One region of the Weizmannia sp. FSL W8-0401 genome, then DNA from elsewhere that is predicted to be linked to it. Evidence: riboswitches for the same ligand, from Rfam matches in the RefSeq annotation. Region 1 holds a riboswitch; each other region holds the start of a gene.
What was found. Region 1 has a riboswitch for S-adenosylmethionine ahead of NSU00_RS03865 (O-acetylhomoserine aminocarboxypropyltransferase/cysteine synthase family protein). Riboswitches for the same ligand answer to the same signal wherever they lie in the genome.
Positions count from the first base shown of each region.

Region 2: linked by a shared signal. The riboswitch ahead of NSU00_RS12395 (5-methyltetrahydropteroyltriglutamate--homocysteine S-methyltransferase) and the one ahead of NSU00_RS03865 (O-acetylhomoserine aminocarboxypropyltransferase/cysteine synthase family protein) in region 1 are both predicted to bind S-adenosylmethionine.
Region 3: linked by a shared signal. The riboswitch ahead of NSU00_RS02965 (methionine biosynthesis PLP-dependent protein) and the one ahead of NSU00_RS03865 (O-acetylhomoserine aminocarboxypropyltransferase/cysteine synthase family protein) in region 1 are both predicted to bind S-adenosylmethionine.
Region 4: linked by a shared signal. The riboswitch ahead of NSU00_RS01550 (phosphoadenylyl-sulfate reductase) and the one ahead of NSU00_RS03865 (O-acetylhomoserine aminocarboxypropyltransferase/cysteine synthase family protein) in region 1 are both predicted to bind S-adenosylmethionine.

Region 1 is NZ_JBBPAG010000001.1:835,920-843,401, reverse strand. Features, by position in the region: gene NSU00_RS03870 (homoserine dehydrogenase) at 1-535, opposite strand, end outside; gene NSU00_RS03865 (O-acetylhomoserine aminocarboxypropyltransferase/cysteine synthase family protein) at 796-2,094, opposite strand; SAM riboswitch class I at 2,198-2,305, opposite strand; gene cls (cardiolipin synthase) at 2,404-3,849, opposite strand; gene NSU00_RS03855 (murein hydrolase activator EnvC family protein) at 4,078-5,421, opposite strand; gene ftsX (permease-like cell division protein FtsX) at 5,573-6,457, opposite strand; gene ftsE (cell division ATP-binding protein FtsE) at 6,447-7,133, opposite strand.
Region 2 is NZ_JBBPAG010000001.1:2,510,681-2,518,162, reverse strand. Features, by position in the region: gene NSU00_RS12410 (sensor histidine kinase) at 1-368, shown strand, start outside; gene NSU00_RS12405 (LytR/AlgR family response regulator transcription factor) at 328-1,077, shown strand; gene NSU00_RS12400 (L-lactate MFS transporter) at 1,525-2,760, shown strand; gene NSU00_RS12395 (5-methyltetrahydropteroyltriglutamate--homocysteine S-methyltransferase) at 2,864-3,967, opposite strand; SAM riboswitch class I at 4,106-4,208, opposite strand; gene NSU00_RS12390 (Bax inhibitor-1/YccA family protein) at 4,360-4,995, shown strand; gene NSU00_RS12385 (hypothetical protein) at 5,122-5,355, opposite strand; gene NSU00_RS12380 (hypothetical protein) at 5,678-6,937, shown strand; gene NSU00_RS12375 (STAS domain-containing protein) at 7,370-7,482, shown strand, end outside.
Region 3 is NZ_JBBPAG010000001.1:636,788-644,269, forward strand. Features, by position in the region: gene NSU00_RS02960 (KpsF/GutQ family sugar-phosphate isomerase) at 1-976, shown strand, start outside; SAM riboswitch class I at 1,356-1,476, shown strand; gene NSU00_RS02965 (methionine biosynthesis PLP-dependent protein) at 1,554-2,669, shown strand; gene metC (cystathionine beta-lyase) at 2,666-3,841, shown strand; gene NSU00_RS02975 (glycoside hydrolase family 65 protein) at 3,987-6,281, opposite strand; gene NSU00_RS02980 (carbohydrate ABC transporter permease) at 6,423-7,250, opposite strand; gene NSU00_RS02985 (carbohydrate ABC transporter permease) at 7,263-7,482, opposite strand, start outside.
Region 4 is NZ_JBBPAG010000001.1:300,686-308,167, forward strand. Features, by position in the region: gene NSU00_RS01525 (NAD-dependent succinate-semialdehyde dehydrogenase) at 93-1,511, shown strand; gene NSU00_RS01530 (hypothetical protein) at 1,913-2,317, shown strand; gene NSU00_RS01535 (glycosyl hydrolase family 28-related protein) at 2,467-3,870, opposite strand; gene NSU00_RS01540 (TIGR04104 family putative zinc finger protein) at 4,041-4,346, shown strand; gene NSU00_RS01545 (hypothetical protein) at 4,397-4,555, shown strand; SAM riboswitch class I at 4,657-4,761, shown strand; gene NSU00_RS01550 (phosphoadenylyl-sulfate reductase) at 4,853-5,578, shown strand; gene cobA (uroporphyrinogen-III C-methyltransferase) at 5,706-6,464, shown strand; gene NSU00_RS01560 (sirohydrochlorin chelatase) at 6,471-7,211, shown strand.

The DNA.
Region 1 (7,482 bases):
ACGCTTCTTCAAACGGAAGATGTTTTTCGCGCATTTCCGATAAAATAAAATTGGATGTGCCGTTTAAAATCGCCTGCACACGCTGGATGTCATTGACCTGAAGCTGCTGGGAAATCGTCCGAATCACAGGGATGCCGCCTGCGGTTGTCGCTTCATAACCGACAAACACGCCTTTTTCTTTCGCTTTTTCAAGCAGCACATTCCCATATCTTGCAAACATGACTTTATTGGCAGTAATGACGTGGCAGCCTTTTTCAATCGCTTGTAAACAGTAAGAAAAGCCTGGTTCTTCCCCGACAATCGCTTCAAACACGACTTCAAGGCCGGGAATGGCAAGAATTTCCCGGAAGTCCGTCGTGACGAGCACAGAACTGTCAATGTTCCGCTTTTTACGGGGGTTTTTGATCAGAACCGCTGCAATCTCTACCTCGGCATGCAGCTTTTCTTTCAGCTGCTCCCGGTGGGTCCGGACGGCTTCATACACGCCCTGGCCGACCGTCCCAAAGCCGAGCAGCGCTGCTTTAATCACCCTCATTTATCCAAAAACCTCCCTGCAATATAGCGCTATTCGCCTCTGAAGCGTTTTGTTCATGTGAAACATCAAGCGGCCCGGCGGTCTCCGGTGCAGCCGGCACCCATAAGCTCCCGATCCGGAACAGGTGTGCAGGCCGTCCGTGCCAACAAAATTGTATAGTGGGATCAGCCCGGAACGGATCCCGTGCAAGTTTTCCGGATCGCCTGTTGGCATTCGCCGTGGCGGCCTTCGCACGAACCTGCCTGGCCCGTTACCTGCTTTTACCGGGCTGTAACGGCCGTCGCTTTTGTAATGGCTTGATCGAGGTCGGCTGTCAAATCTTCGACGGCTTCAAGCCCGACAGACAAGCGGATCAAATCACCCGTGACCCCTGACTTTTCCAGTTCTTCATCGCTCAGCTGCGAATGCGTAGTCGTTGCCGGGTGGATGATCAGCGATTTCGCGTCGCCGACATTCGCTACATGCGACCACAGCTTGATATTGTCGATCACGCGCCTCCCTGTTTCCCGGCCCCCTTTCACACCGAAGTTAACAATGGAGCCGTAGCCGCCGTTCAAATATTTTTGCGCCAGCTCATGGGACGGATGGTCTTCAAGGCCCGGATAATTGACCCATGCAACACCCGGATGGTTTTTCAGAAATTCCGCGACTTTCAACGCATTTTCGTTATGCCTTTCCACGCGCAGATGCAGCGTTTCAAGCCCTTGCAGGAATAAAAAGGCGTTGTCCGGGCTTAAAGCCGGCCCGAAGTCGCGCAAAAGCTGAACGCGAAGTTTTGTGGCGAACGCAGCCTGTGCCGTGTCGACGCCGTAGCGCAAGCCGTGGTAGCTCGGATCCGGTTCGCTGAAGTCCGGAAATTTCTCTGTGTTCCAGTCAAAATGCCCGCCGTCAACGGCAACACCGCCGATCGCCGTTCCGTGCCCGCCGATCCATTTTGTCGCCGAATGGACAACCACGTCCGCTCCCCATTTGATCGGATTCGAGCCAAACGGAGAAGCAAACGTGTTGTCGACAATCAAAGGAATGCCGTTTTCATGGGCAACTTCCGCCACTTTTTCCACGTCGAGCACCTGCAGGCTTGGGTTGCCGATAATTTCCGCATACAATGCTTTCGTTTTCGGGGTGATCGCCTGGCGGAACGCTTCAGGGTCAGACCCGTCCACAAACTTGACGTTAATGCCGTATTTCGGCAATGTCACGGCAAACAAATTATAGGTGCCGCCGTAAAGATTGCTGGCGGATACGATGTCGTCGCCCGCACGCACAATATTCAAAATGGAGAAGGCAATGGCCGCCGCGCCGGATGACAAACCGACAGCCGCCGTTCCGCCTTCCAGTGCGGCAACGCGTTTTTCAAACACATCCACAGTCGGATTGCCGAGGCGGGAATAAATGAAACCTTCTTTTGATAAATTGAAGACGCCCTCTGCATGTTCTGTATCCGGAAAAACGTAAGAAGTCGTCCGGTATACCGGCACGGCGCGCGAGCCTGTCGCCGGGTCCGGTTCCTGGCCCCCGTGCAGCAATAAAGTTTCCGGTTGTAATGATGATTGTGTCATTTTTAAAGCCTCCCGATTTTTTAAAATTTTCCCGCGAAAGATGGAAGAGGAAATGAAAAACCCTCTTCGTAAGGGAAGAGGGTTACAATGTATGTAAGTTCCTCCCTTATCTTTCAGACGCATGTCTGTAGGAATTAGCACCTTTTCAGGCAAATGCCTGAAGGTTGCCGGGCTTCGCAGGGCCTAGTCCCTCCGCCGCTCTCGATAAGAGTTTCTTTTCATAATTCAATTTTGAATGACTTATTGTTTAAGATTATAGAAGACCAATGGCAAACCGTCAACCTTTTTTGAAAAAATTTTCTTTTTCTTCTACAAAATTGGCGACAACAGCCGGGAAATGGACTCTTTAAACCGTACATAAAGCGGCCGGTTCTGGTAAACATGGAGCGTTAATTCGGTTGATTTGGCCATGTCGTCCCGGAAAATGCCGGCAAGTGTGCCGGAAAGCTCGCGGTCGTACAGCACGGCGTTCACTTCAAAATTGAGGCGGAAACTGCGCACATCAATATTGGCCGTGCCGACGGAAGCAATTTTCCCGTCTACGACAATCATTTTCGCGTGGATGAACCCATTTTGATAAATGTACACTTTGACGCCCGTTTTTAACAGCTGGCCGATGTTGGAAAGCGTCGCCCAGTAGACAAACATATGGTCCGGTTTATTTGGAATCATAATCCGGACATCCACTCCGGATAAGGCGGCAAGCGTCAGCGCATTCAGGAGGCTGTCATCCGGAATAAAATACGGTGTTTGCAAATAAATATATTTTTTGGCGGAATTGATCATTTTAATATAGCTGTTTTTAATCTGCTCCCATTCGGAATCGGGGCCGCTTGAGACAATCTGGATATCGGTTTCCCCCTGCGGCGGGATGACCGGGAAATAACGTTCTTCATTTTTCACATCATGCGGCGATGCCTGATTCCAGTCTAAAATAAAGCGGGTCTGCATGGCATAAACAGCGCTCCCGGAAATCCGTAAATGCGTGTCCCGCCAATAACCAAATTTTTTATTCAGGCCAAGATACTCATCCCCGACGTTAAAACCGCCGATATAACCGACCCGTCCGTCGATAATCGCCAATTTCCGATGGTTTCTGAAGTTGACGCGCAAATTAATGAGCGGGATACGGGCTGGAAAAAAGGCCGCCACTTCCCCTCCGGCTTCAATCAGCGGCCGGAAAAATTTGCGGCGGAACAGCATCCGCGATCCCATATCATCATAAAGCAGCCGCACCTTTACGCCTTCTCTTGCTTTTTGGGACAGCAGGTCAATCAATTCATGGCCGAGACGGTCATTCCGGAAAATATAATATACAAGATGAATACTGTCTTTTGCATTCCGGATGTCTTCAAATAAAGCCTGGAATTTTTTCCTGCCGTCTGTGAAAATATCGACGTGATTGTCCTGGGAAAGGATCGCCCCGTCATTCATCAGCAGCATATAAACGAGATCCTTATACTGGGCTGTCCGCTCATCATGGAACGGAAACCGGTTTTCGCGCAGCAGTTCAATCTGCTGCTGGGAAATTTCCTTAATGCCGATCTTCTCCTGTACCTTCCAGTCAAAAATTTTCCGGCGGCTTAAATTTTGCCCGAATACCAAATACAGGATAAAGCCGGCAATCGGCAGGAATAGCAGCACCAAAAGCCAGGCCCAGGTTGCGCCGACATCCCGCCGTTCGAGGAAAATAACGGTTCCTGCCAGAATAAAATTCAAAAGAAACAAGATAACCAATAGTACCGTTACAATCATTGCGTTCTCCTTTTCGTACACCCTTTGTTCCTATTGTAGGTTTGTTCCCGGCCGGTATCCGGGAACACGGTGAAGTGTTTTGAAATTGATATAGGATATGTTTGCGCAGCAAAAATAACAATTGTATCATACCATAATATTTGCGTCTTACCTATCATACAGCACTTTCCCTGCCATTGCATGCAAAAAGAACCGCACCAATAGATACGGTTCTTTTTCGCGCCTTTATTAAAAGTTAACGTAGTTTCTCGGGTTTTGGGCACCGGCATGTGGCGGCGGTGTCCAGCGGCCGTTATAAATTTCAAAGTGAAGATGGGGCCCTGTTGATTCCCCGGTATTTCCCATTGCGCCGATCTGCTGTCCTTTGCTGACGTGCTGCCCGGTGCTGACGCTGTACGAGCTCAAATGGGCATAAACGGTCGTGTACAACTTCCCGTTAATATAGTGGGTGATCATGACGCAATTCCCGTATGAAGAAGAGTGGTACGCCCTGAACACGACACCGTCGGCTGCAGCGACAACCGGTGTCCCGATGCTGTTGGCAATGTCAATGCCCGGATGGAACCCGCCGGAACGCCCGCCGAATTCAGATGAAATATATCCGGATGCCGGTCGCGTAAAGGACCCGGAAGATACTTGCGGAAGGGATCCGCCGGAATGGCTCCCGGAACTTGACTTGACCGATGCAGAGCGGGTTGTCCCTGCGTTTGATCCTGCTGATCCTGTTGATCCTGCATTCGTTTGTGCCTTTGCTGCTGCATCTGCTTTTGCTGCAGCCTTTCTTTCTTCCTCCGCTTGCTTTTTCGCAAACGCAATGGCTTTTTCAATGGAAGCTTTTTGGTCAGCCAGGATGCTCTTTTGTTCACTCAGCGACATTTTCTCTTCTTTAAGGCTGTCTTTTTGTTTTTCCAGCTTTTTGATTAATGCCGATTTCTCGCTCTCATCCTGTTTCAGACTGTCTTTTAATGATTGTAAATCAGACAGCATCGATTCCAAATCGGACAGTTTCTTCTCTACTGATGCCTGTTTGTCTTTTAAATCCTGTTCATCTTTTTTCTGTTCTTCCAAAATTTGCCGGTCTGCTTCAACCAATGTCTTCACTGCCGAAAAGCGGTCAATAAAATCACCGACGCTTTTCGCTTCCAAAAGAACATCCAAATAATTAACCGAACCGCCGCCGTTTTTCTGCATTGCGCGGGCGCGGTCTTCTAAAATGGCGTTTCGGTCTTCAATCCGCTTTTTGATTTCGGCGATATTTTTCTTCAGATCAGCAATCTGGCTTTTCGTTGTGCTGATATTCTGTTCCTGCTCGCTGATTTTTTTGTTCGCCGATTGAATTTTAGACTCAATCGCCTCAAGCTGGCTGCCGAGAGAAGCCTGCTTGTCTTGAATGTTGGAAATCTGGTTGTCTTTTTTGTCCATTTCGGATTGGACATTGGAAAGTTTACTCTCAATCTCGCTTTTTTTCTGCTGCAAATCTCCTGCCGCACTCGCATTGGACTGGTAGCCGAACAGGCCGCCCAAGCTGAGCGTGCATACAACGGCAGCAGGCAGAATGGAACGCTTCTTCATCTTTTTCCCCCTCAGAGCAATATGGTTTTGTTTTATGTATCCGGGGACGCAACGCCCCGTTTTTCCTATGTTTTAAAACGAACGGAAAAGGGTATAGCATAAAAATCAGGGACCGTTCGGACGGGACCGGAATACATCCCTGCCGTTCCCGTTACACTTTCAAATAACGGCGGATCGACATCGAACTGCCCCAGATTCCGATGCAGACGCCAAGCACGAGCAGCAGGCCGTCTATGCCGTAAATGAACGGGCTGATATCAAGCATATGGATAATATTGTTTTGAAGCTTCGGCTCCACGATTTTATAAACGGAGTAATAGCCGAAGGAAATCAGCATAATCGGCAGAATGGACCCCAGGATCCCGAGCCAGAGCCCTTCGAGAAGAAAAGGCCAGCGGATAAACCAGTTTGTCGCCCCTACCAGTTTCATAATCTCGATTTCTTTTCTTCTGGCAAAAATCGTAATTTTAATCGTATTCGAGATAAGGAACATCGCCGTAAGCAGCAGGGCAATGATTAACACAACCCCGACATTGCGGCAGATACTTAAAACATGGAACAGCTTTTCCACTTTTCCTTTACCATAAATGACGGATTCGACATGGTCCATTTTTTGAATTTGTGCTGCAACTTTCGGCGTGTCTGTCGGCTGCTTTGTTTTGACAATAAATACATCATACAATGGGTTGTCCTGCTGGAACAGTTTAAAATCATCACCCATTCTTTTAATCAATTCTTTTAATTCCTGTTGTTTAGAAGAAAACTTGACAGAATTGACGGCATCCAGGCTCTCAATCTCGCTTTTCAATTTTTCCCTGTCGGCAGCCTTTGCCGCTAAATCAATATGGACGCGAATTTCCACGTCGTTTTCAATATCGGAAGCAAATTTATTCATGTTCAGGATGATGACAAAAAATACGCCGACCAGAAGCAGGGTAATCGTTACGGCACTTGCCGATGCAAACATCATCCAGCCATTCCGGCCAAGGCTTTTAAAACTTTCCCGGAAGTGGCGTTTAAGCGTATTAATCTTCATAACCGTAACCTCCCAGCTGCTCATCGCGTACCACTTTCCCGCCTTCAATAGCGATGACGCGGTGCTTGTTTGTGTTTACAATATCACGGTTATGGGTAGCCATGACAACCGTTGTCCCGGTTACGTTGATGTCTTCGAGGATTTTCATAATGTCCCATGAAGTTTCCGGATCGAGGTTTCCAGTCGGCTCGTCCGCAATGACCACTTTCGGCATGTTGACGATGGAACGGGCGATGGAAACCCGCTGCTGTTCACCGCCGGACAACTCAGAAGGCAGCATTCTTGCTTTATTTTTCAACCCGACCTGGTCGAGTACTTCCATAACGCGGCTCCGGATATAGGAAGGTTCCTGCTCGATCACTTCGAGGGCAAACGCGATATTTTCATATACAGTCAATGTCGGCAGCAACTTAAAATCCTGGAATACGACACCGATCTGCCGCCGGAAATAAGGAATCCGTTTGTCCCGGAGCTTTGAAAGATTGACGCCGTTCACGATGACATCCCCTGCTGTCGGCTTTTCTTCGCGGTAAATCAGTTTGACGAGCGTGGATTTGCCTGCGCCGCTCGGGCCAACGATATAAACAAATTCGCCCTGGTTGATTTTTATATTTAACCCGCTCACGGCCATGACGCCGTTCGGGTACTTTTTATAGACGTCCTTTAATTCTATCATTTCCTCACCTGGCTTTTTCAATGTAGCGTGCCGAAATGAAAAATGTGTCAACGACACCGGCAAAAAACGCCAATTTTTGCAATACCCATACACCCGTCCCAGTAAAAGATCCGCACGGGATGATTTGCTGTAAGAAAAGGCTGCGTAAAAGCCTTTCTGCATAAAATTTGACTTTTTTCTCTTTTCAACGCGCGAGAATCCGCATAATTGCTCGAAATTCGCACATTAACTATTATAGCATCCCTTGCCTTAAGCGACATTACAGTTTTGTTTCAAATTTCCTAATAAGCGAATTTTATTTTTTCATTTTTTTCAAAAAGATTGCGTTACGCTCGCTTCTTATCTCTTA
Region 2 (7,482 bases), 1.7 Mb from region 1:
CCGTATCCGTGCTGATCCCGAGCCTGATTATCCAGCCGCTTGTGGAAAATGCAATCAACCATGGGATTTTAAAAGTAAAAGGGCCGGGGATCGTAAAAATCTCCGTCAAGGAGGTGGGAAATAAAGTCCGCATCAGTGTGGCGGATACAGGGGCAGGCATTCCGGAAGAAGTGATTGAGCATGTTTACCAGGATAATATGTCGGTCACACAGATTGGCCTTTATAATGTCCATCGCCGTGTCAAACTGATTTACGGAGACGGCCTGGCCATCAGAAGGCTGAATCCCGGAACAGAAGTTTATTTTGAGGTTCCGAAGGTGGGAGAATATGAAAGCCATTATAGTGGAAGACGAAATACCGGCACGTGAAGAACTGGCGTATTTGATTGAAACGTACAGCGGGATTGAGATTACCGATTGTTTTGAAGACGGGCTGGATGTGCTGAAATTTTTACAGGAACATGAAACAGATGCGATTTTTCTTGATATTAATATTCCTTTCCTGGACGGCATGCTGCTGGCAGGAAGCATCAGCAAATTTGCGCATAAACCGTATATTATTTTTACAACGGCTTATAAGGAACACGCCGTACAGGCTTTTGAACTGGAAGCATTTGATTATATTTTAAAACCATATGAAGAAAAAAGAATTGCCGCCATGTTGAAAAGGCTTGAGGCTGCGTATAAAAGAGAGCATCCATTGCCGGGAGAAGAAGGGGCTGTGCCGCGAAATGGCGGGCTTCACCGGAAAGAGCGGGTGAATTTGCGCAAGGGCGAGAAAATTATTGTGGCGGATGCAAACGATATTTTTTACTGCGCCGCTCAGGAAAAAATCACGCTTGTTTATACACAACAGGAAACGTTTGAAATGCCCATGGCGATATCCGAGTTCCAGTCCCTTTTGCCTGAGGATCTTTTCTTTCGCTGCCACCGGTCTTATCTTGTAAATTTAACGAAGATCCGGGAAATTGTGCCGTGGTTCAATCAGACGTATTTGCTCCGTTTAAAAGGGATGGACGCGGAAATACCGGTAAGCAGAAGAAATGTGAAACAGTTTAAAGCGCTGATGCATTTTTAATATAAAGCGCCCAGCCATGCAGGAAAAGCGGCTGGCATGAACAAAAAGTGTATGCCGGCTTTTTCCTTTTTTGCCGGGGCGGGCGTGAAAAATAGCATGGCCTACTTTGCGCACTGCGGCCGTTCGCGTGTGAAAAGTTGCCTGCTTTCCAATTTGCCATCCTCCAAGGTGTTGCGCCGAAAAAGCGGGCATGGCCTGCTTCCGGCAATACCGTTTTTCAGGAAGATTGTGCATAAATTGGAATACCTGATTTTATCCATATGCCATCTTTTATGGACATTGCGCGGGAAAGTTTCAAGAAGCGGTTTGTTCCTGTGCCATCCATTCCTTTCTGTATACCGTTTATTCCTTTTTAAAGCATTCTCGTTCCGAAAATGAGTTCCCTCCTTATTTTCGTACTATAATTTGAACTGTAGAAAAGGACAGAAGAAACGGAGGGAATCGGACATGTTAGAACGAAAAGCAAACCGCAGCCTGATTGTATTGGGGACGATGATTGTACAAATGGGGCTTGGGACTGTTTATACATGGAGTTTATTTAACCAGCCGCTTGTTGATAAATTCGGGTGGCAATTGAGTGCAGTATCGACGACATTTTCTATTTTAAGCCTAGCACTTGCAGTATCGACATTGTTTGCGACAAAATTGCAGGCAAAATGGGGGCTGCGCCGCTTGGTTGCTTTTTCCGGCATTTTGCTTGGCGCAGGATTAATCTTGAGTTCATTTGCACCTTCACTTTGGATGCTCTATCTGTTGGCAGGCCTTATTGTCGGTTATGCAGACGGGACAGCTTATATCACGACTTTATCCAATTTAATGAAATGGTTTCCGGATAAAAAAGGCCTCGTTTCAGGCATCTCCGTCGGGGCATACGGGACCGGCAGCCTGGTATTTAAGTTTATAAACGGTGCCGTCCTCAGTTCGTTTGGTGTCACACAGGCTTTTCTTTGCTGGGGAGTGATTGCAATTGCCATGATCACCGGCGGATCTTTCCTCTTGAAAGAAGCAGAAAATACAACCACATCCGGTACTGTGTCCAAACAGCCGGCCGGAAAAGATTTTACCATCAAAGAAATGCTCAAAACGAAACAAGCTTACCTCTTATTCATCGTGTTCTTCACGGCGTGTATGAGCGGTTTATATCTGATCGGCCTTGTTAAAGACATCGGCACGAGGCTTGTCGGGCTGGATGTTGCGACGGCCAGCAATGCAGTGGCGCTGATTGCCGTCTTTAACACCATCGGGCGGCTCGTTCTCGGCGGTTTATCAGACCATGTGGGAAGAATGAAAGTGGTATCAGGGACGCTGCTCGCGACGGCCGTTGCGGTTTCCATTTTGAGCTATGCCCACTTAAATTTCGCCCTGTTCTTTATCTGTGTTGCTGCGATTGCTTTCGGTTTCGGCGGAAATGTCACCGTATTTCCGGCTATTATTTCAGACTTCTTCGGCCTGAAAAATCAAAGCGCCAATTATTCAGTGATTTACCAAGGCTTCGGCATCGGCGCATTATCCGGATCGGTCATCGCTTCCCTTCTCGGGGGCTTTATGCCGACATTCCATGCGATCACGATTCTCTGCCTGGTCTCTTTTGCGATTACGCTTTTCATTAAATCGCCGGCTGAAGAAGCAGCCCACGCACACGGGGTTCGGGGGAATGTCAACCGTGCCCAGCATTCGCATTAAAGCAAGGGCTGTGTGCTTCGATCATGAACAAGCAGACAGGAAAGGGATTCGTGCCTCCATCATGATAAAAAACCCGCTGGCTGCCCCAGCGGGTTTTCCCGGTTTATCCCCAAATTTCCTTTGCGGTATCCACAATATATTTTACTTTGTCCCACTGCTGCTCTTCTGTTAAAAGATTGCCGTGGTGGGTGGAGGAGAAGCCGCACTGGGTGCTGATGCAAAGCTGTTCGAGCGGTACATACCTGGATGCTTCCCGAATCCGGTTTTTGATCAGCACTTTATCTTCAAGCTCTCCCTTTTTCGATGTAAAAATGCCAAGCACGACTTTCGGCCCGCCTTCCGGAATGTATTTCAACGGTTCAAACCCGCCGGAACGCTCATCGTCGTATTCAAGGAAAAACCCGTCTACTTTTTCATTTGCAAAGATTTTCGGGGCAATTTTATCATACGGACCTTCAAAAGCCCATTTCGACTGGTAGTTGCCGCGGCACAGATGGGTTGTGATGGTCAGATCATCCGGCTTGTCTTCCAGTACGCTGTTTGCTACATGTAAAGCGAGATCAATCAATCTTTCCCTTTCGAGCTCACTGTCTGCAAACGGCAGTTTCGGTGCACACAGGCCGGCAAGATAAACATCATCCAGCTGCAAGTAGCGGCAGCCGGCATCATAAAAAGCTTTGATCGCATCCCGGTAAGTTTGGATAATATCATTTGCGTATTCTTCAAGATCCGGGTAAATGTCTTCATTGCGGATTCCCGCATTGAAAAACTGATTCGGGCTTGGAATAGTCATTTTCGCAACCGCCCTGTCCCCGGCGATTTCTTTCAGCGCAATAAAATCTTTTATGTGCGGATGGTCCGGGTTAAAGGAGACTTTTCCGGTTACCCGGACGTCATAAGCTTCCGTTTCGATGCCGACAAACCGGTATCCATGGTTCGGCACGTATCCTTTTACCCCGTTTAAATGTTCCATGAAATCTGTATGCCAGAACCTCCGCCGGAATTCTCCGTCCGTTACCGCTTCGAGGCCGGCTTCAATTTGTTTGTCGACCAGGCGGCGGATTTCTTCATCTTCTATTGCACGCAAGTCTTCGGCCGGGATGGTTCCCGCTGCAAATTTTTCCCGCGCTTTCTTCAACCGGGCCGGGCGCAAAAAGCTTCCGACAATGTCTGCCCTGTACGGCGCTTTTGTTAATGTTTTTGTCATCATGATTCCCTCTTTCTGCATATTTTTTAAAACAGCTGCTGTGCGCAGAAAGAAATTGCTTTTAGCTGCATGGGCCCATTAAAAAAACCTCTTCGGCAATAAGAAGAGGTATGGATTGCAAAACAGAACCGTCCGCTCTTCTTATCTTCAAGCAATTGCTTTCTGGAATTGGCACAGTTCTTTAAAAAAGACCGCTGCCGAGGCTTCAAGGGGCCAGTCCCTCCACCTCTCTGGATAAGAATTTTAAATATTATTTAGTTTAAATACACTTTAAATGTTCCACCTATTTTTGTCAAGGGCATTCGCAAAATTTTTTAAAATGGGACGGAAAGATTGAAATCAGGGGCGATGTGAAAATATAATAGTAATAAGAAAAACAAAGGAGGGATTTTATGGAGGCCATACAATCAAGGTCTGTATTCCAGAAAGTGCTTGGCGTCTTTGCCGTTTCACTGCTGTTTGCAACGGCGGGTTTATATACGGGGAGATTCATTCCGCCTGCGCTTATGATGCCGCTGATGGTTGCAGAAATTGCAATGGTCATCGCCGCTTTCTGGTTAAGAAGGAAAAAGAGCGTCGGGTATATGTTCGTTTATGCTTTCACCTTTATTTCCGGTATTACGACATATCCGATTGTAGCTTATTATGCATCCCAGGCCGGTGCTGAGGTCGTCCTGCTCGCTTTTGGTTCCACGTTCGGCATTTTTGCCGTGATGGGTGTTATTGGGGCCGTTACCAAGAGGGATCTTGGCTTTTTAAGCACCGCATTGCTTGTCGCATTGTTGGCGCTGATCTTCATCGGAATATTCAGCATTTTCAGCCCGTTAACCTCAACCGGGATGCTCGCGTACTCCTTCATTGGCGCGATTGTTTTTTCCCTGTATGTTGTTTTTGACTTTAACCAAATGAAGCACCATGGCATTTCCGAGGAAATGGTCCCGCTTTTGGCTTTAAGCCTGTACCTTGATTTTATCAACCTGTTTATTTACATTTTGCAAATTCTCGGCATTTTGGGAAGAGACGATTGAGAAAAAAGAAAACGCCCGCCATTCACCGGCAGGCGTTTTCTTTTTCACATGTTGGATGTCAAACAAAACAATACGGTCTTTTTGCTCCCATTCGGGGATGCGCGCTTCCCATGCTGCCCGGACCATTTATGCCAAATGCTGCTGCGCATCCGGCCCCATCAGCGATAAAAACAGCGCTTTCCGGTGGAGATGCTCTTTTCCATCGAGCGTCTGGATCGCATTTTCGCCAAACAACGTTTTTTGAATACGTTTTGGCACAGCCCCGTTTCGTTTGAATTTTTCCGGGTCATAAAACATTTTGACTGCTTCCTCGCCGCTGATGCACACCGCTTTTTGCCCGAGCAGACGGGTTTCAAACAAAATTGCATGATAATCGTCCGTCCGGTTTTTAATGTAGAGATACCCTTATTTCATCAAATCAATGGTATCATCAATCGTTTTTTCATTAGGAATTTGCCCAGCCATTGCTCTGCTCCTTTTTTCATGTGCCCGTTTTCCCCGGCTGCTTCCGGAAAAAACAGGGCACATCCTTTTTTTATCTTCTTACACTTTTTCATCTTCATTCAAACATTGCACGCAACATAATCGAAGTTTACCCGCAAGCCGGCGAAATTATGCCATGTTTCGGTTCACATCCAAACAGGGTATAAGGAAATAGAAATACAAAAGGAGAGGGAAGAAAATGGCAAAGGAAATCAATGTGGGCATCGGATTTGCAACAGGAAGAAAAAGTTTTAAAAATGTTTTAAAAACGTATATGTATAACTTGAAGGAATCCGAACTGACGGAGAGCGACAGGATCAAGCTGCATTTGTTTGTTGCCTATGATTTGCACTACGAAAATGCAGAGCCTGAAGACTTTGTACATATTGAAACGGAATGCATGGAAGATATTGACCGGGCTTATTTCATCGGGGAGAAGGAGACGCGTAAAGCAACCGAAGAACTCGTATCCCAAATGGGCATGAGCAGAAAAGAAGCAGTCCTTTTGTTCGGCGAAGGATACGCGTCCAAACGCAATATCATCGTTTATGAGGCGTTGAAAAGAGGCATCGATTATCTCATTTTTCTTGATGATGACGAGTATCCGGTTGCCGTGACAAAAAGCAGGCAAACGGCTGTCTGGGGGGGCCAGCAAGTGCTCCGGAAGCATTTGGAACATATCCGGAATGCCGATATTACGAACGGATACCATTGCGGCTACATTTCCCCGATTCCGTTCATTTCTTTCAATGACGTCCTGCAAGAAAAAGATTTCCGCACGCTCATTGAGGCCTTGAGCAACGATATTGTCAATTGGGATACGATCAAAACCGTGATGAAAAACGGCGGGGTGACATATGCCGATACAGGTGTGCTTGTAAAGGATGAAGCGGAAGAAGTGCCGGAGATCAACCGGGCAAAATTTATTTCAGGATCGAATTTGACGCTGAATTTAACAGATCCGGACCGTGTGCTGCCGTTTTACAATCCGCCGAATGCACGGGGCGAGGATACTTTCTTAGGCACATGCCTGGCAGACCGGACTGTGCTGCGCGTTCCGGCCTATACTTTCCATGACGGATTCGGCGCTTACCAGCATTTGCTGCTCGGGGTGCTGCCGACCAATTTAAGCTATATTAAAGCGGATACGAAACAGGTCGTGGAGCGTTTTTACAAAGCATGTGTCGGCTGGATCCGGTACAAGCCGCTTTATGTATATATCACCGACAGGGAAAACTATGAAGAAAAAATGGTGGAAGTGCGTGCCCGGCTGAAAGAGACGCTTCCGAAAGTTTGCCGCTACTTCGGACGGGATGACTTTATGAATGTACTGGAGGAATTCGAGCAGTACCACCGCAACGTCAGACAGCATTACCGCGATTTTCAGGATACAAAAGCAGCCTGGAGGAAAATGACCGCGCAATTGGTTTCAAGAGAAAAAAGGGAAACAGCCATTTAAGCTGCTTTGGATGGAGCGGCTTTTTGTCGGTTGGAAAGGAAAAACCTGGCCGGATGGGGAAAGCCATAGGGGAGACCCCTTTCGCGCATAGCCGCCCATCCCGCAACGCTGGTGCAAATTGTCCACGGCTGCTTTTTGCACGGCCGGAGACCCGGGTGAAAATAATGGCCCCTTATGCATGATATTGCCGCTCTGTTGCCTGCTGCAAAAAGTCATCCTCATGCAAATTGGCGCCTGGTCCTGGGGAGGAATTTAAGTTCATTTATATAGCATCATGTTAATTTATTTGGTGTATGGGGTATAAGAATGGTGTTCTTTTAGAGGCGGGGCCATCTTTCCCTGTCCTGGCTGATCTTCGGACAGGCCGCAAAAACGCGGGCGGCCGCCGCTTCAACAGCCATCCTTTTATCATAATAGATGAGGTGTGGAATAATGAGATCGATTGTAAATGAACAAGAAGAAATTATCACATACCTTAAGAAAAATAGAAACAGCTTCGAACAGAAGTTATTAAATGAGGCCGTAAATGTAAAAAATAAAATTGA
Region 3 (7,482 bases), 200 kb from region 1:
GTTAAAAGATTTCAAACGAAGCATCAATTATGTCGAAAGCGTCCGTGAAGTACTGGAAAAAGAAGCCAATGAGATCTTAAAGCTGAAAGACCGGATCAATTTTCGTATAAATGAAGGCATTGAAATGATATTGGCGTGCGAAGGCAGAGTCATTTTTACAGGAATGGGGAAATCGGGCATCATTGGCCGGAAACTTGCTTCCACATTTGCAAGCACCGGTACCCCGGCATTTTTCCTTCACCCGGGAGAAGCACTGCACGGCGATCTTGGAAAAATAACAAAAGAAGACATCCTCATTGCCATTTCCAACAGCGGGGAAACTTCGGAAATATTAAATATGATCCCCTCCATCAAAAGGATCGGCGCAAAAATGATTGCCATTTCCGGTTCACGCAAGTCGACACTGGCGCGGCGTTCGAATCTGGTGATGGATATCGGGGAAGTTGAGGAAGCGTGCCCACTCGGCCTTGCGCCGACTTCTACAACCACCGTCACGCTTGCGCTCGGGGATGCGATCGCGGTAGCCCTTTTAAAGGCAAGGGACTTTAAACCGGAAAACTTTGCGCTCTTCCATCCCGGCGGCTCGCTTGGCCGGCGTTTGCTTCTCACGGTTGGCCATGTGGCTAAACGGAAAAGCATGAACCCGGTTGCCGGAATGGACACCGGCATAAAGGAAGCATTATTTATGATGACGGAAGCGGGGGCGGGGGCTGTTTCAGTTATTGATGATCGGGGACGGCTGGCCGGTATTTTAACGGACGGCGATATCCGGCGTGAGCTTTTAAACGGCCATGAAGTACTGGACAAAAAAGTAGCAGATTTGTATACAAAATATCCGGTTTGCGTCAGTGAGCATCAGCTGGCAGCGGAAGCATTGCGGATAATGGAAGACCATGCTTTCAAGGTGTTGCCGGTTGTTGCCGCCCAGAAACCGGTTGCCATGCTCCATATTCAGGATTTGATCCAGACTATATAGGCAAAATAACAGGATATTGGACAGAGCGGATTCATAAAGAATACCGCTTTTTTTGGTGTTTACCGCCAATATTTACACAGCAGCTGTCTGCTTCTTTTCGGGGATACCACACAAAGATTTCGGTGACAATGGTTCAGTGGCCTATTAAAATAAAAGGGTCACGAATACTACAGACGGGGTCATTACGCTTCTCCTTTCATCTTTGCTGTTTTATTTTCTCACCATATTGATTGTCCATAAGAAAAACAAAATTTAAATTGGAAATTTTTTAAAAAAGCTTGACGAATCCGAAAAAAGGGGATAAATTGAACATAAGCATTTTTTAAGTCCGTTGTGTAATGGCTTTTGCGGTGTTTATGGCAAATTTCATACTCGTATTTTCTTATCAAGAGAGGTTGAGGGAATGGCCCGATGAAGCCTCAGCAACCTTCAATGCTTTTACGCGTTGAAAAGGTGCTAAGTCCTGCAAGTTATGGGATCCATAACTTGAAAGATAAGAAGATGGTTCATGCACGAAAAGAATGGCCTTCTTCTTATTGGAGAAGGCTTTTTGATTTTAAGTGAGGGAGTGTCCATCATGTATCGTACAGAAACAAAACTTGCACAGATCGGAAACCGCAGTGACCGCGTGACAGGTGCGGTGAACCCGCCTGTTTATTTTTCTACCGCTTACCACCACGAAGGCATTGGGCAGTCGACCGGTTTTGATTATTCCCGTACCGGCAACCCGACACGCCAGTTGCTGGAAGAAGCGATTGCGGATCTGGAGGGCGGGGACCGCGGGTTTGCGTGCAGTTCCGGCATGGCTGCGATTTTCACTGTTTTATCTTTGTTCCAGGCCGGCGATGAGTGGATTGTGAGTGATGATTTATACGGCGGTACCTACCGCCTGCTTGAGCAGGGGTATAAAAAATGGGGGCTTTGTTGTAAGTACGTGAATACTTGCAACCCGGAAAATATTGAAAAAGAAATCACCTCGAAAACGAAAGCCATTTTTCTTGAAACGCCGACAAACCCCCTCATGCAGCAGACGGATATCGGCGCTGTGGCTGAAATTGCGAAAAGGCACGGAATCCTGCTGATCGTGGACAATACTTTTTATACTCCGCTTTTGCAGCGGCCGATCAAAGAAGGCGCTGATATTGTGGTCCACAGCGCAACGAAATATCTTGGCGGGCATAACGACGTGCTGGCTGGGCTGATCGTGGCAAAGGGCGCTGAACTTTGCGACAAGCTTTTCTTGTACCATAACGGCGCCGGCGCCACACTCAGCCCGTTTGATTCATGGCTTTTGATGCGCGGTATGAAAACGCTGGCGCTCCGGATGGAAAAACACGAAAAGAATGCAAAAGCTGTGGCGGCCTTTTTAAGCGCGCATCCGGATGTAAAAGATGTGCTGTATCCGGGCCGCGGCGGGATGCTTTCTTTCCGTGTAAAAGAAGAATCATGGGTTGACCCGTTTTTACGCGGCCTGTCTTTGATTACATTTGCCGAAAGCCTCGGCGGGACGGAAAGTTTTATCACTTACCCGGCTACACAGACGCATGCCGACATTCCGGAAGAAAAACGGATTGCCTCAGGCGTGGACAACTGCCTTTTGCGCTTTTCAGTCGGAATTGAAGATGACCGCGATTTGATTGCAGATATTGAAAAAGCTTTTGCCAACATTCACGAAGGGGTGCAAACACGATGACAAATGAAGATTATTCTTTTCAAACAAGGCTTTTACATAACAGCCACAAAATTGACCCGGCGACCGGTGCGGTGAGTGTGCCGATCCAGCATGCTTCGACATACCACCAGGCGGACATTGACCAGTTCGGCAAATACGATTACAGCCGCTCGCTCAATCCGACGAGGGAAGCGCTCGAGGATGTCATAGCCGAACTCGAAGGCGGCGCCAAAGGTTTCGCGTTTGCTTCCGGGATGGCGGCGATTTCAACGGCGTTTCTGCTTTTGTCGGCGGGCGACCATGTTGTGATCACCGAGGATGTGTACGGCGGCACGTTCCGGATGGTGACGGAAGTCCTGACACGGCTTGGTATTGAACATACATTTGTGGATATGACCAACCTTGAAGAAGTGCGGCAGGCCGTCCGCCCGAACACGAAAGCTTTTTATGTAGAAACCCCTTCAAACCCGCTTTTAAAAGTGACGGATATCCGGGCGGTGAGTGAACTGGCAAAGGCAACCGGGGCGCTCACCTTTGTCGACAACACCTTTTTAACGCCTGCCCTGCAGCGTCCGCTTGAACTCGGGGCGGATATCGTGCTGCACAGCGCGACGAAATTTTTAGCGGGGCACAGCGATGTCGTCGCCGGGCTTGCAGTTGTAAAAGATGAAGCATTGGCAGCGCGCCTCGGCTTTTTGCAAAATTCATTCGGGGCGATACTCGGCGTCCAGGATGCATGGCTCGTTTTGCGCGGGTTGAAAACGTTGCATGTGCGGCTGCTCCAATCACAGCAATCAGCGGTGAAAATTGCACATTTTCTTGATGCGCATCCGCTTGTGCGAAACGTGTATTATCCGGGGCTCGGGCACCATCCGCAGCATGCGTTGCAAAAGCTGGAGGCACAAGGGCCGGGCGCGGTATTGTCGTTTGAACTGGAAGATGAAGAGGCGCTACGGGCATTCGTCAGCCATGTAAAAATCCCGGTTTTTGCCGTCAGCCTCGGTGCTGTAGAATCGATTTTGTCTTATCCGGCAAAAATGTCCCACGCCGCCATGCCGCCTGAGGACCGAAGAAAACGCGGCATCTCCGACAGCTTGTTGCGCTTATCGGTTGGCCTCGAAAATCCGGATGATCTGATTGCCGATTTTGAGCAGGCTTTTTCATACACGAAAGCTGGCACAACAGTGAAATAGAAGCCGGATTCCTTCAGCAGGAAACGCCAACTGTTGCCGGTTAAAGCCCGCTTCGTTCAGAAGTTCCGAAAAAAGCAGCGGGAAACCACTGTAAAAAGGGGCCCGCTGCTTTTTTCTATTTTTTGTGCAATGAAAACGCCTGTATTCACAATCCGGGAATCGGCCGGGTAACCGTCCTGCCTGGTTGCAGCGTTTCTGTCCGGCCGCCGATATGGATGTCCAGCGCATCTCCTTCCAGCAATGCCACTTTGAACGCATGGCGCGTGACTTCCACCTGGAGCCTGCGGTTTTGGTAGGTGAGACGGAATAAATAGCGGTCCCATTGTTCCGGAATGGCAGGGTCCAGGAAAAGCCCGTTTTCTTTAATCCGGACGCCGCCGAATCCGTACACGATGGACAGCCATGTCCCACCCATATTGGCCATATGCAGGCCGTCTTTTGTGTTGCCGTGCGTGTTATCAAGATCAAGACGGGCTGTTTCGATAAAATATTGATACGCTTTTTTCGTTTCGCCGAGCCTTGACGCCATGATGCTGAAGATGCAAGTGGACAGCGATGAATCGTGTGTTGTGACTTTTTCATAATAATGATACGAGTTTCGGACCGTTTCCGGATCGGCCTCTTCTTCCAGCAAAAAATGCGCGAGCACCGTGTCCGCCTGTTTGCATACCTGGTACCGGTAAATCGTGAGCGGATGGTAATGCAAAAGGAGCGGGTAATGGTCTTTCGGCGTATGTTCAAAATCCCAGACCGCTTTATCGAGAAAGCTGTCATCCTGTTTGTGGATGCCGCGTTTTTCATCATAAGGGAGATACATCCCATCCGCTGCTTTCAGCCAGCTTGCCGCTTCTTTGTCCGTTAAACCAAGCCGTGCAGCAAATGCCGCAAAATAGGCATCATCTGTTTCTTTCAGCCAGTGATAAAATTTGTGAGCTGATTTCAAATTATATTTTGCCATCACATTTGTATAGTAATTGTTGTTGACGATGGCTGTGTACTCATCCGGCCCGGTCACATCTTCAATCGCAAATTTGCCGTCTTTTTCCCGGTAATGGCCAACCTCAAGCCAAAGCCGTGCCGTTTCCACGAGAATTTCGACGCCGTATTGCTTCATAAAGTCCTGATCTTGCGTGGCATACCAGTACTGCATATAACTGTAAGCAATGTCCGCGCTAATATGATACTGCGCTGTGCCGGCAGGGAAATACGGGGAGCATTCCGTGCCGGAGATCGTCCGCCACGGAAATAGCGCGCCTTTTTGATGGCCCATCTCTTTTGCCCTTGCCCGTGCGTGGTCAAGGATATGGTAGCGGTACAGCAGCAAATGCCGCGCGAGTTCCGGATGCGTCAACAGAAACACCGGGAAAATATAAATCTCCGTGTCCCAAAAGTAATGCCCTTCATAACCTTCCCCGGACAGCCCTTTTGCCGCAATATTGCTGGCGGTGTCTTTTCCGACAGACTGCAGGAGCTGGTACAGATTGAAACGGATCCCTTCCTGCAGTTTCGGATCGCCGTCAATTTCAATGTCCGCTGTTTGCCAGTAAGTGGCTAAATATTGCTCCTGCTCCCGTATGAGTGCGGAAAAATCTTTCCCTTGCATGCTTTTCAGGATGTCCGCCGCTTTTTCTGCGACATGGCCCCCGTGGCGGAGCGTGTCCGTGTAAATCGCAAATTTTGTAAAGCATACCGGTTGGCCGGGCTTGAAATTGATGATTGCGCGCACTTTATTTTCGTCTTGTTCATAACGGCATTCGCAAGGGGCGTTAACAGTATGGGTTACGGCACAGGCCGTTTCAAGCCCGGAAGCAAATGTGCGGGCACGCAGTATAATGGTGCCGCCTTCCTCTATAGCTTTTGTCACAGCCAGCCTTTTTGCATGGGCAGATCCGGTCCGCGGGTCGTTTGCATCGACATAATTTTGCACATCACCGTTGACAGTGGAAATCACCCGCACCGGCCCGGAAAAGTTCACCGGCTTCATTTTCACTTGAATCGCAAACAGTTCCCGTTGTGTAAAAGAAACGAGCCGCGAAAAAGTGAGTCTGATTTCTTTTCCGGAAGGCGATTTCCAGTGGATGGCACGTTCGGAAAACCCGCGTTTCATGTGCAAAGTTTGGGAAAAACCGAGAACTTCCCCTTCAAAAAGAGAAAAGCGTTCTTTTTCTTCTCCAAGAAAAATTTCGATGGTCTGCGCATCGATCACATTCAGCATTTTCTGCCCGGTTTCCGGAAATCCGTACGCTTTTTCCCCGTATTCGATGTCTGTAATGTCATAAAAAGCATTCAAGTATGTGCCGCGGATGGAAGGAATTTCTTCCGGGTAGCCTTCTTCAAAGTTGCCGCGCACGCCAAGATAGCCGTTCCCGAGTGCAAATAAACTTTCATTGACCAGCAGCATTTGTTTGTCACATTCGTGTTTTGCCATTTCCCATGTCATACGCGGTTCCTCCAAAAATTTGAAATTCATAGAGGGCATGATGCAAGTACCCTTCATCTTCTTTATGATTTAGCCGGCAGGCAACAACGGATCTCCTGCCGGCTCAACGTGTTCCTTTTTTGCAGTACGGGGGATGTGAAATTATTCTTTCACCCCGCCCGTTGTAAGGCCGGAGACGATTTGTTTCTGGAACAGAAGGACGATGATCAGGGTCGGGACCGTGACGACTGTGGTAGCGGCAGCGACCTGTCCCCAAAGTATTTCGAACTGGGTGCGGAGGAAAGAAATCGCGACCGGCACAGTATGGTAATTAGCGTCCGAGTTTAAGGTAATCGTCAGCAAAAATTCGTTCCACGCGGCAATGAATGTAATAATCGCAGTTGTAAAAACACCTGGCGCGGCAAGCGGGAAGACGATCCGGAACAGCGTCTGGACCGGCGTCGCACCGTCAATTTTTGCCGATTCTTCAAGTGCGAGCGGAATCTGGTTGAAATGCGTCACCAGGATCCATACCGCAGTCGGCAGGGTGATCGTCGAATACGGCAGGACAATCGCATACGAGTTCGTTAAATGCAAATGCAGGAACAAGTTATAAATCGGCCCGGTGACAATCATTTGCGGGAACATCGAAACCGCCAGAATCAGCCCGAGCAACAAGTTTTTCCCTTTAAAATCAAAACGCGAAATGGCGTAAGCCGTAAACGTGGCAATTAAAATAATGTAAACCGTTGTCGTTGTCGCAACGATAAAACTGTTTTTCACCGATGTCAGGATTCCCTTTTGGAAAATCTGCGTGTAATTTTCCCATGTTGGATGATGGGCAAAGACCCGAAAAGCCCCGTCCCCAAAAATTTCCCCGGAAGGTTTAAAGGAGGTGATAAAAATCCAGAAAAACGGAAATATCATCCCAAATAAAAATACGGCAATCAGGGCGATGATGAGCACATTCCATTTGCGGTTCGTTTTCATGGCCATCCCTCCTTAGTTTTTATCCATCAGATTGGCACCGAGCACTTTAATGTAAATGGTTGCGATGATGGCAACGCAAATAAACATGATGATCACAATGACGGAGCCGTAGCCGAAGTTGGTTTGCCCGAACATCGTTTTGTAACCGTAGACAGACATGGTTTCTGTTGCCCCGCCCGGACCGCCGCCTGTCAGGACGTAAATCAGGTCGAAAACGCGAAAAGCGTCAAGT
Region 4 (7,482 bases), 540 kb from region 1:
AACACACCTGCCATGCGAAACAAATTTTGCAGTCATAAAACAGGAAAAATCATCTGAAAAATCGTAACTATTACTCGAAGGGAGATGGAGCTATGGAAGACTATTTGATGTACTTGAATGGTGAATGGACGGGGGAAGGACTGCCAAAAATCAAAGTGGACAACCCTGCGTCCGGCGAAGTGATTGCGACGATTCCAAAAGGCGGGGAAAAGGAAGCTAAGCTCGCTGTTGACGCGGCGCATGCGGCTTTTCCGGCGTGGGCGGCGCTTTCTGCCTATGAACGAAGTGCCTACCTCCGCACGTGGTTTGAACTGATCCGTCAACATGAAAACGAGCTTGCTAGGACGATGACCATTGAACAGGGCAAGCCGCTCAAGGAAGCACTCGGGGAAATGCGTTACGCAAATGGCTTTATCGAGTGGTTTGCCGAAGAAGGAAAGCGTGTGTATGGCGAAACGATTCCGGCATCCGCTACCAATAAACGCCTGTTTGTCCATAAACAGCCGGTCGGCGTTGTCGCGGCAATTACCCCGTGGAATTTCCCGGCTGCCATGATTACCCGCAAAGTTGCACCTGCGCTTGCTGCCGGCTGCACCGTTGTCATCAAACCGGCAAAGCAGACACCGCTTACTGCCTTGAAGCTTGCTGAGCTTGCTGCAAAAGCCGGCATTCCGAAAGGCGTCATGAATGTGATAACCGGGAGTGCGAAGGAAATTGGGGACACGTGGCTTGCCGATGAGCGTGTCCGCAAACTTACTTTTACCGGATCGACCGAAATCGGGAAAGAGCTGATGCGCGGTTCAGCTGACACGGTGAAAAAAGTGTCGCTGGAACTTGGCGGGCATGCACCGGTTATCATCACGAAACATGCGGATCTCGATAAAGCTGCTGAGGGCACGGTCGCTGCAAAATTCCGCAACGCCGGCCAGACTTGTGTATGCTCGAACCGCATATATGTACAGGAAGAAGTGTATGAAGCTTTTACCAAGAAATTCACAGAAAAAGTGAAAGCGCTCCGTGTCGGGGACGGACTTGCAGAAGGCACGGATATCGGGCCGCTGATTGACCGGAATGCGGTTGAAAAAGTAGAACATCACGTCAAAGACGCGGTGGAAAAGGGAGCTACCGTGGAAACAGGCGGCAGCGCGAAAGATGGGCTTTTCTTTGAACCAACTGTCATTTCCAATGTTACCGATGAGATGATATGCATGAAAGAAGAAACATTCGGGCCGCTTGCACCGGTAACGAAATTTACGGATATTGATGAAGCGATCCGGCGTGCCAATGATTCCATTTACGGTCTTGCTGCGTATGTATTTACGGAAAATATTTCGGAAGGCATTCAAATTGCAGAGGGGCTGGAGTATGGCATTGTCGGGCTGAACGACGGGCTTCCGTCCACGCCGCAGGCTCCATTCGGCGGTTTCAAGCAGAGCGGCCTCGGCAGGGAAGGCGGCCGTTACGGTATAGAAGAATTTTTGGAAGTCAAATATATTTCCCTCGGTTTATAAGTGCCTGGCCCGGCACACCGAAATAGGCGGGATCCCTAAATGGGGGTTCCGCTTTTTTGGTTCCAAACCGATTACGGGAAGAGGACGAAATATTTCGGCAAAAAAGAATTAAACTTGGTTTCCAATGCCGGGAAGCCCACTAAGATCCGGGTAGTGCCCGTTAGTCTTTTAGAGTTCTTCGACAAGACAAAGGCCATCCCAACCCCGGTTCAAGAAAACTTTAAAAAAAGATTCAGGCCTAGGTCCCAATGCCCCAGCCTCAGGACAAAGGGCATCCGGGCAGTGGCCGGTAAAAAGACAAAATGCAGCAAATTTCCCGGGAAAGCGTCCTTTATGGTAAAAAGAAGATAAAACAAACACGATGAGAGACAACTTGCAACAAAATTTTCGACACGTGGGCAATGAAAGACATATCGCAACAAACTCCGCACATTGGCTCCGCGGAAGATCAAATGTCCTGTTGGGGCGTCTTTCACTTGCAGGATGAAGCAAAGCCGGTGAAAATTTTGTATAGAAATGTTTTTCGACGCCATCATCATGACAAAAGACACCAAGTTTCCCCGGGAAATGATTTTTATAGAGGATTAAAAATGACAAATATTCGGAAATCATCATCCGAAAAAAACGCCTCTGCCGCAAGAGGGATAAAACAGCCGGCACGTATTTTCAGGACCCCTATCCATGCTGCGGCGGGCGCGGCGACACCAGAGAACGAAAATGGGCAAACGCATATTTTCAAAATAGAAGCCTGCCGCATTGGATACGGAATGGGCAAAAGAATGAAAATAGGCCGGCACAATTTTTAGGGTAGGCCAAAGAACATTTCTTCACCAAACAAGCACTACAGCTACTCTCCAGGATTCAGACTGGGATTGCAAAGATTCGACCGGAATTCGGTTTTCTTCAGACAAAGGAAAGATTTCCGCGCAGATTCTCTCTCTGAATTGATCGAGCATTACAACAGTACGCATTTGTCTTTGCCCTTGATCCGTTTCGCATTTTGAAACCCGCTGATTTCTACATTTTTTAAGATAACATTTTTTGCACGGTACTGGATGGCGACAACAGGATTTCCCTTGAAATCGTAATCCGGGTCGCCAAGTGCTGTCAGCCCGTTAATGACAACGTTCCGGTAAGCGGAAACAACGAGGCTGCGCGGCGTTGAACCTTCATATAAATCCGTAAACACCGGCGCGATGGAAACAAGATTGGCCGCCACAATATGGTCCGCGCTTTTCGAATCGCTATCCTTACCTTTATGGTGACCGATATGCCGGAAATTGAAAGAACGGTTGTCGCGGACAGAAAGATGGCCGTAAAGGTGGACATGAGAAGCAGCCGAAGCATTGTGGTGGGCTTTGATCTCGACACCTCCGAAACAGCCGCTTGAAGCATTATTGTAAAGCCAGACATGGCGCGACCCGTCATCAATCTCAATGCCATTGGAGTTGGAAAACCCTTTTTTGTGGGCCTTTCCACTCGGGTTGTAACAGAAAGAATTTGAAATAAAGCAATAGTCGCTATGGTGGGTGGTAATGCCGTCATCACCGAATCCGCTTGCCGTAAGCCCGTCCAGCCAGATATAGCGGCTCCTTCCCGGGGCGAGAAAGCCGTCGCCCAAATAATGATACCGGGCAGACGATACATCAAAACCATGCAGGCCGGCCCCCGCCGCCTCCACATTTTTCACCCAGCCGAACGTGACGTGCGCAAAAGTCAGACAGCTTGAACGGTTATTTCCTGCTGCCGTTCTTTCCACATTTCCGAGCCTTTCGACATTCCAGTCCAGCGTGAGCCCTTCCACTGATATATGGTGATTGCCGCGGTGGAAATGGGCGTTTTGGATAAGACGCGTTTTTTTCGGCGCATGCGGATGGAGTTTGATGACTGTTACGCCTTTTCCGCTGCCGCAAAGGCATGTCCATGAAGGCAGCTTAAGCCCCTTTACAAGATAAACGCCTTCCGGTACGATCACTTTCACGCGGCCGTTTCCCAGTGCTTTTTGGAATGCCGCTGTGCAGTCGGTTTTTCCATCGCCGGCAGCCCCGAAATCTGCCACATTGACTGTACGGGATGCCACAGACAGCAGCCGGCTGTATTCTTGATCCAATATCGTTTTCCATTCCGGGTAGACAAGGCCGTTCTGATCTGCAAGGGTTTTATACGGTTCAACCGGATATCTCCGGTTCAGCAGCAGCCGTGAAAGGGAAAACGGTTTGTGAAATTCCGGCTGGCAGTATTTTTGAAAAAGCGCTTCATTTTCCTGGATTAGGGTACCCGGCTGGACTGCCCTGCGTGAAAGCTGGCGCAGCAGCATGCCGTTTGTCCGGGGGTCATGATGCTTATCCAAATGAATCATTTTTTCACCCCGCTTTGCCTTCATTCAGTCTCTGTCATTGGATATATGTAGTTTACCCCCGCAGGTTGGAAAACGCACTGAAAAAGGAAGACTCTTTTCTAAATCATTGTTGTTGGCATAAAAAAGATTGAATTTTATGTTAAAATCGAAGAAAAGGAAGGTGGAAGTCAATGAGCCTGCCAAAATGTTCTGATTGTAACCATCCATTTAAGTGGATTTATATCTTTAAGAGGTTATGGAAGTTTGACCAAACCATAGAATGTCCAAATTGTAAAGCCAAGTTATATCCAAGTTTGAAGTTTCGAAATAAAGTTGGATATTTTTCCCTGCTTTGCTTTTTCATCTCATTTGGACTAATGATATTGGGCATTCCAAAAATTGCATTCATAACACTAATCATCATTATTTGGGCTTGTTTGATTCTTATGATGCCTTATGTTTATTCGTTTGATCATAAAGAAAGGCCTCTATGGTAAAAGGGAACGAATAGTTGTCGCCCTTTTAAATGGCTTCAAAAATCCAGGTGATGATGAAACGCGGAGCTGAGCCGGTACGCCGCAAGTTTAAAGGTGAATTGATGAACCGATTTGGTACAGAGCAAGATTTGAAAAAAACACATGCAAGTAAAGATTGGAAACCATTTCATCAAATGAGAAAGAAAAAGGTGGCCCAAAACTACATGTAACACTTTTCGTGAAAATGGGCCTTATTTTCTTTATCAGAATTTTTCGTTGACGAATAGCATAAGAAGGTATACAATAAACTTCAAGCTTATATGTTGTTATTTTCTTATCAAGAGAGGTGGAGGGAAGGGCCCTGTGAAGCCTCGGCAGCAGGTCCGAAAACGGGTACTGTGCCAATTCCTGCAGGTGGTGGCCTGAAAGATAAGAAGATTTCCCGGGAATGGATATCTTCTTACTTCAGGGTAAGAAGATTTTTGTCGTTTAATCCTTAGTAATCGAATAAGAAAGAAGGGAATAGAGTGGAGCAAACGCGGCTCACATATGAACAGTTTACGTCGGATCCGTTTGCAGCGTTCGTGCCGGAAGATAAAACAAAGGGTGCATTGGAAATTTTGCAGTGGGCATATGGCACGTACGGTAAATCAGTGGTATATGCGTGCAGCTTCGGCGCAGAAGGAATGGTGCTGATTGATCTCATTTCGAAAGTCAGAGAAGATGCGGATATCGTATTTTTGGATACGGACCTGCACTTTCCGCAGACTTACGAATTGATTGAAAAAGTAAAAAAGAAATATCCGACTTTAAATATCCAAATGAAAAAACCGTCGCTTACGCTTGATGAACAGGCGGCGCAATACGGATCTGCCCTTTGGAAAAGGGATCCGGACCAATGCTGCTATATCCGGAAAATCAAGCCGCTTGAAGAAACGCTGCAGGGAGCGGCGGCCTGGATATCCGGCTTGCGGCGGGAGCAATCGCCGACAAGGGCGAAAACGAATTTTGTCAATAAAGATGAAAGGTTCCATTCGATTAAAATTTGCCCGCTGATTCATTGGACATGGGATGACGTTTGGAACTATATCAAGTCCCATCATCTCCCGTATAACGAATTGCATGACCAGGGATACCCGAGCATCGGCTGCTTCCCGTGCACACGTGCTGTCGGAAACAGCGACTCAAGAGCGGGAAGATGGGCGGGCTTTCATAAAACCGAATGCGGGCTGCATACGGTTCAGAAAAAATAAGGCTGCCAGGTGGTGCTGTGGCAAAAACGGCCATCCCTTCTAAGCCGCTGCTACAGCCACTCCGGGAGAAGTGGGCGCATAAACCAAACCAACCAGTTATCTGATTAAGTTTAAAGCAGGTGAAGAAATGAGAAAAGTATATTTAGTCGGGGCAGGGCCCGGCGATCCGGAACTGATCACAGTGAAAGGATTGCGCATGATCCGGGAAGCGGATGTCATTTTATATGACCGCCTGGTGAATCCGGATCTGTTAAAAGAAGCAAGGCCGGATGCGGAACTCGTCTACTGCGGGAAAAAGCCGGACGCCCATACGATGTCGCAGGATACGATCAACCACCTGCTTGTGAAGTTTGCCAACCAAGGCAAAACTGTTGTCCGTTTAAAAGGCGGCGATCCGTTTATATTCGGCAGAGGCGGGGAGGAGGCGGAAGTACTGGTGCAAAAGCATATTCCGTTTGAAATCGTTCCGGGGATTACGGCCGGTTCCGCCGTGCCCGCCTATGCCGGCATTCCGCTCACCCACCGCGGGCTCAGTACATCCGTTGCTTTTATCGCGGGCGTCACGAAAAAAGGCGAAGATCTTGATGCATACTGGTCCAAATATGCGGGAATTGATACACTTTGCATTTATATGGGCGTGAAAAATCTGCCGCTCATCTGTGCGCAACTGATAAAGCACGGCAAATCGCCGGACATGCCGGCTGCACTTATCCGCTGGGGCACGACGGAAAAACAGGAAACCGCGGTCGGCACGCTTGGAAATTTAAGTGAAAAGGCGGACGGGTTGCGCAACCCATCGCTTTTGATCATCGGAGAAGTGGTAAAACTGCGCGATGAGTTGAAATGGTTTGAACAGCTTTCCGCTGCTCCGGCCTGTACCGGGTGAACGGGTATGAAACAAGGTGTTTTATATGTCAGCCACGGCAGCCGTGTGCCCGAAACCGCCCGGGAAGCAACAGCGGCAATCCGGCAAGCGATGGCACAGGTGGATGCGGATCTCCAGGAAATTTGTTATCTGGAAATTGCGGAACCGGATATTGCAGCAGGGATTGATGCGCTTGTCCGGGGCGGCGCAGGGCGTATCGCCGTTGTGCCGGTATTGCTGCTGAGTGCCGGGCATTATTATGAGGATATCCCGCGTGCGATCCGGGAAGCGAAACGACGTTATCCGCATATTGTGTTTACGTACGGCCGCCCGCTCGGCGTCGGGGACCGGATCACCGGAATTCTGGCGGAAAATATTTTGGAAACCGGTATGCCTCCGGGTGCCTGGATTCTGCTGGTCGGACGCGGCAGCCGCAATCCGGAAACACTGTGCGATTTTGCAAAAATTGCGGACGGGCTGCGCGTGCAACTGGGGGCAGAACAGATCAAAACGGCTTATTTGGCGGTGCTTGAGCCCCGTTTTGATGAGGCGCTGAAGGAGCTGGCCGCGGCCGGGCGCCCGGTGGTTGTGGCCCCATATCTTTGGTTCACCGGCGTGCTCGTCCGGTCGCTGGAAAAGAAAGTGGGCATGCTGCAGCGGGAAGGATATGATATCCGGCTGGCACGGTATCTCGGCTGTCACCCGGATATGGCGGACGCATTGGCCGCCCGGGCAAAGGAAGCGTTGGGTGCAGAGGCTTTTATTTGAGATTCCGGGACCTTTTTTGCCCCCGGAAAGCCTGGGGGAAGCCTGCGGCGTTTTCTATTGTGAACCCCTCCCTTATTTGGGGGAGATGCAGTTTAAAAAATGCCTGGGTGCGGTGTTTCAATGTGCGTACCGGCACTTTTTTGGGCCCGATCAGCCTGAAAGATGCCCGCGGTCCGGCGCTCCATTGCGCATGCCGGCACTTGCCCGGTTCCGGCTCCCCAGGAAACGCTGGAAAGGGAGCGTACGGGCACATTCACGAAAATGGCAGGAA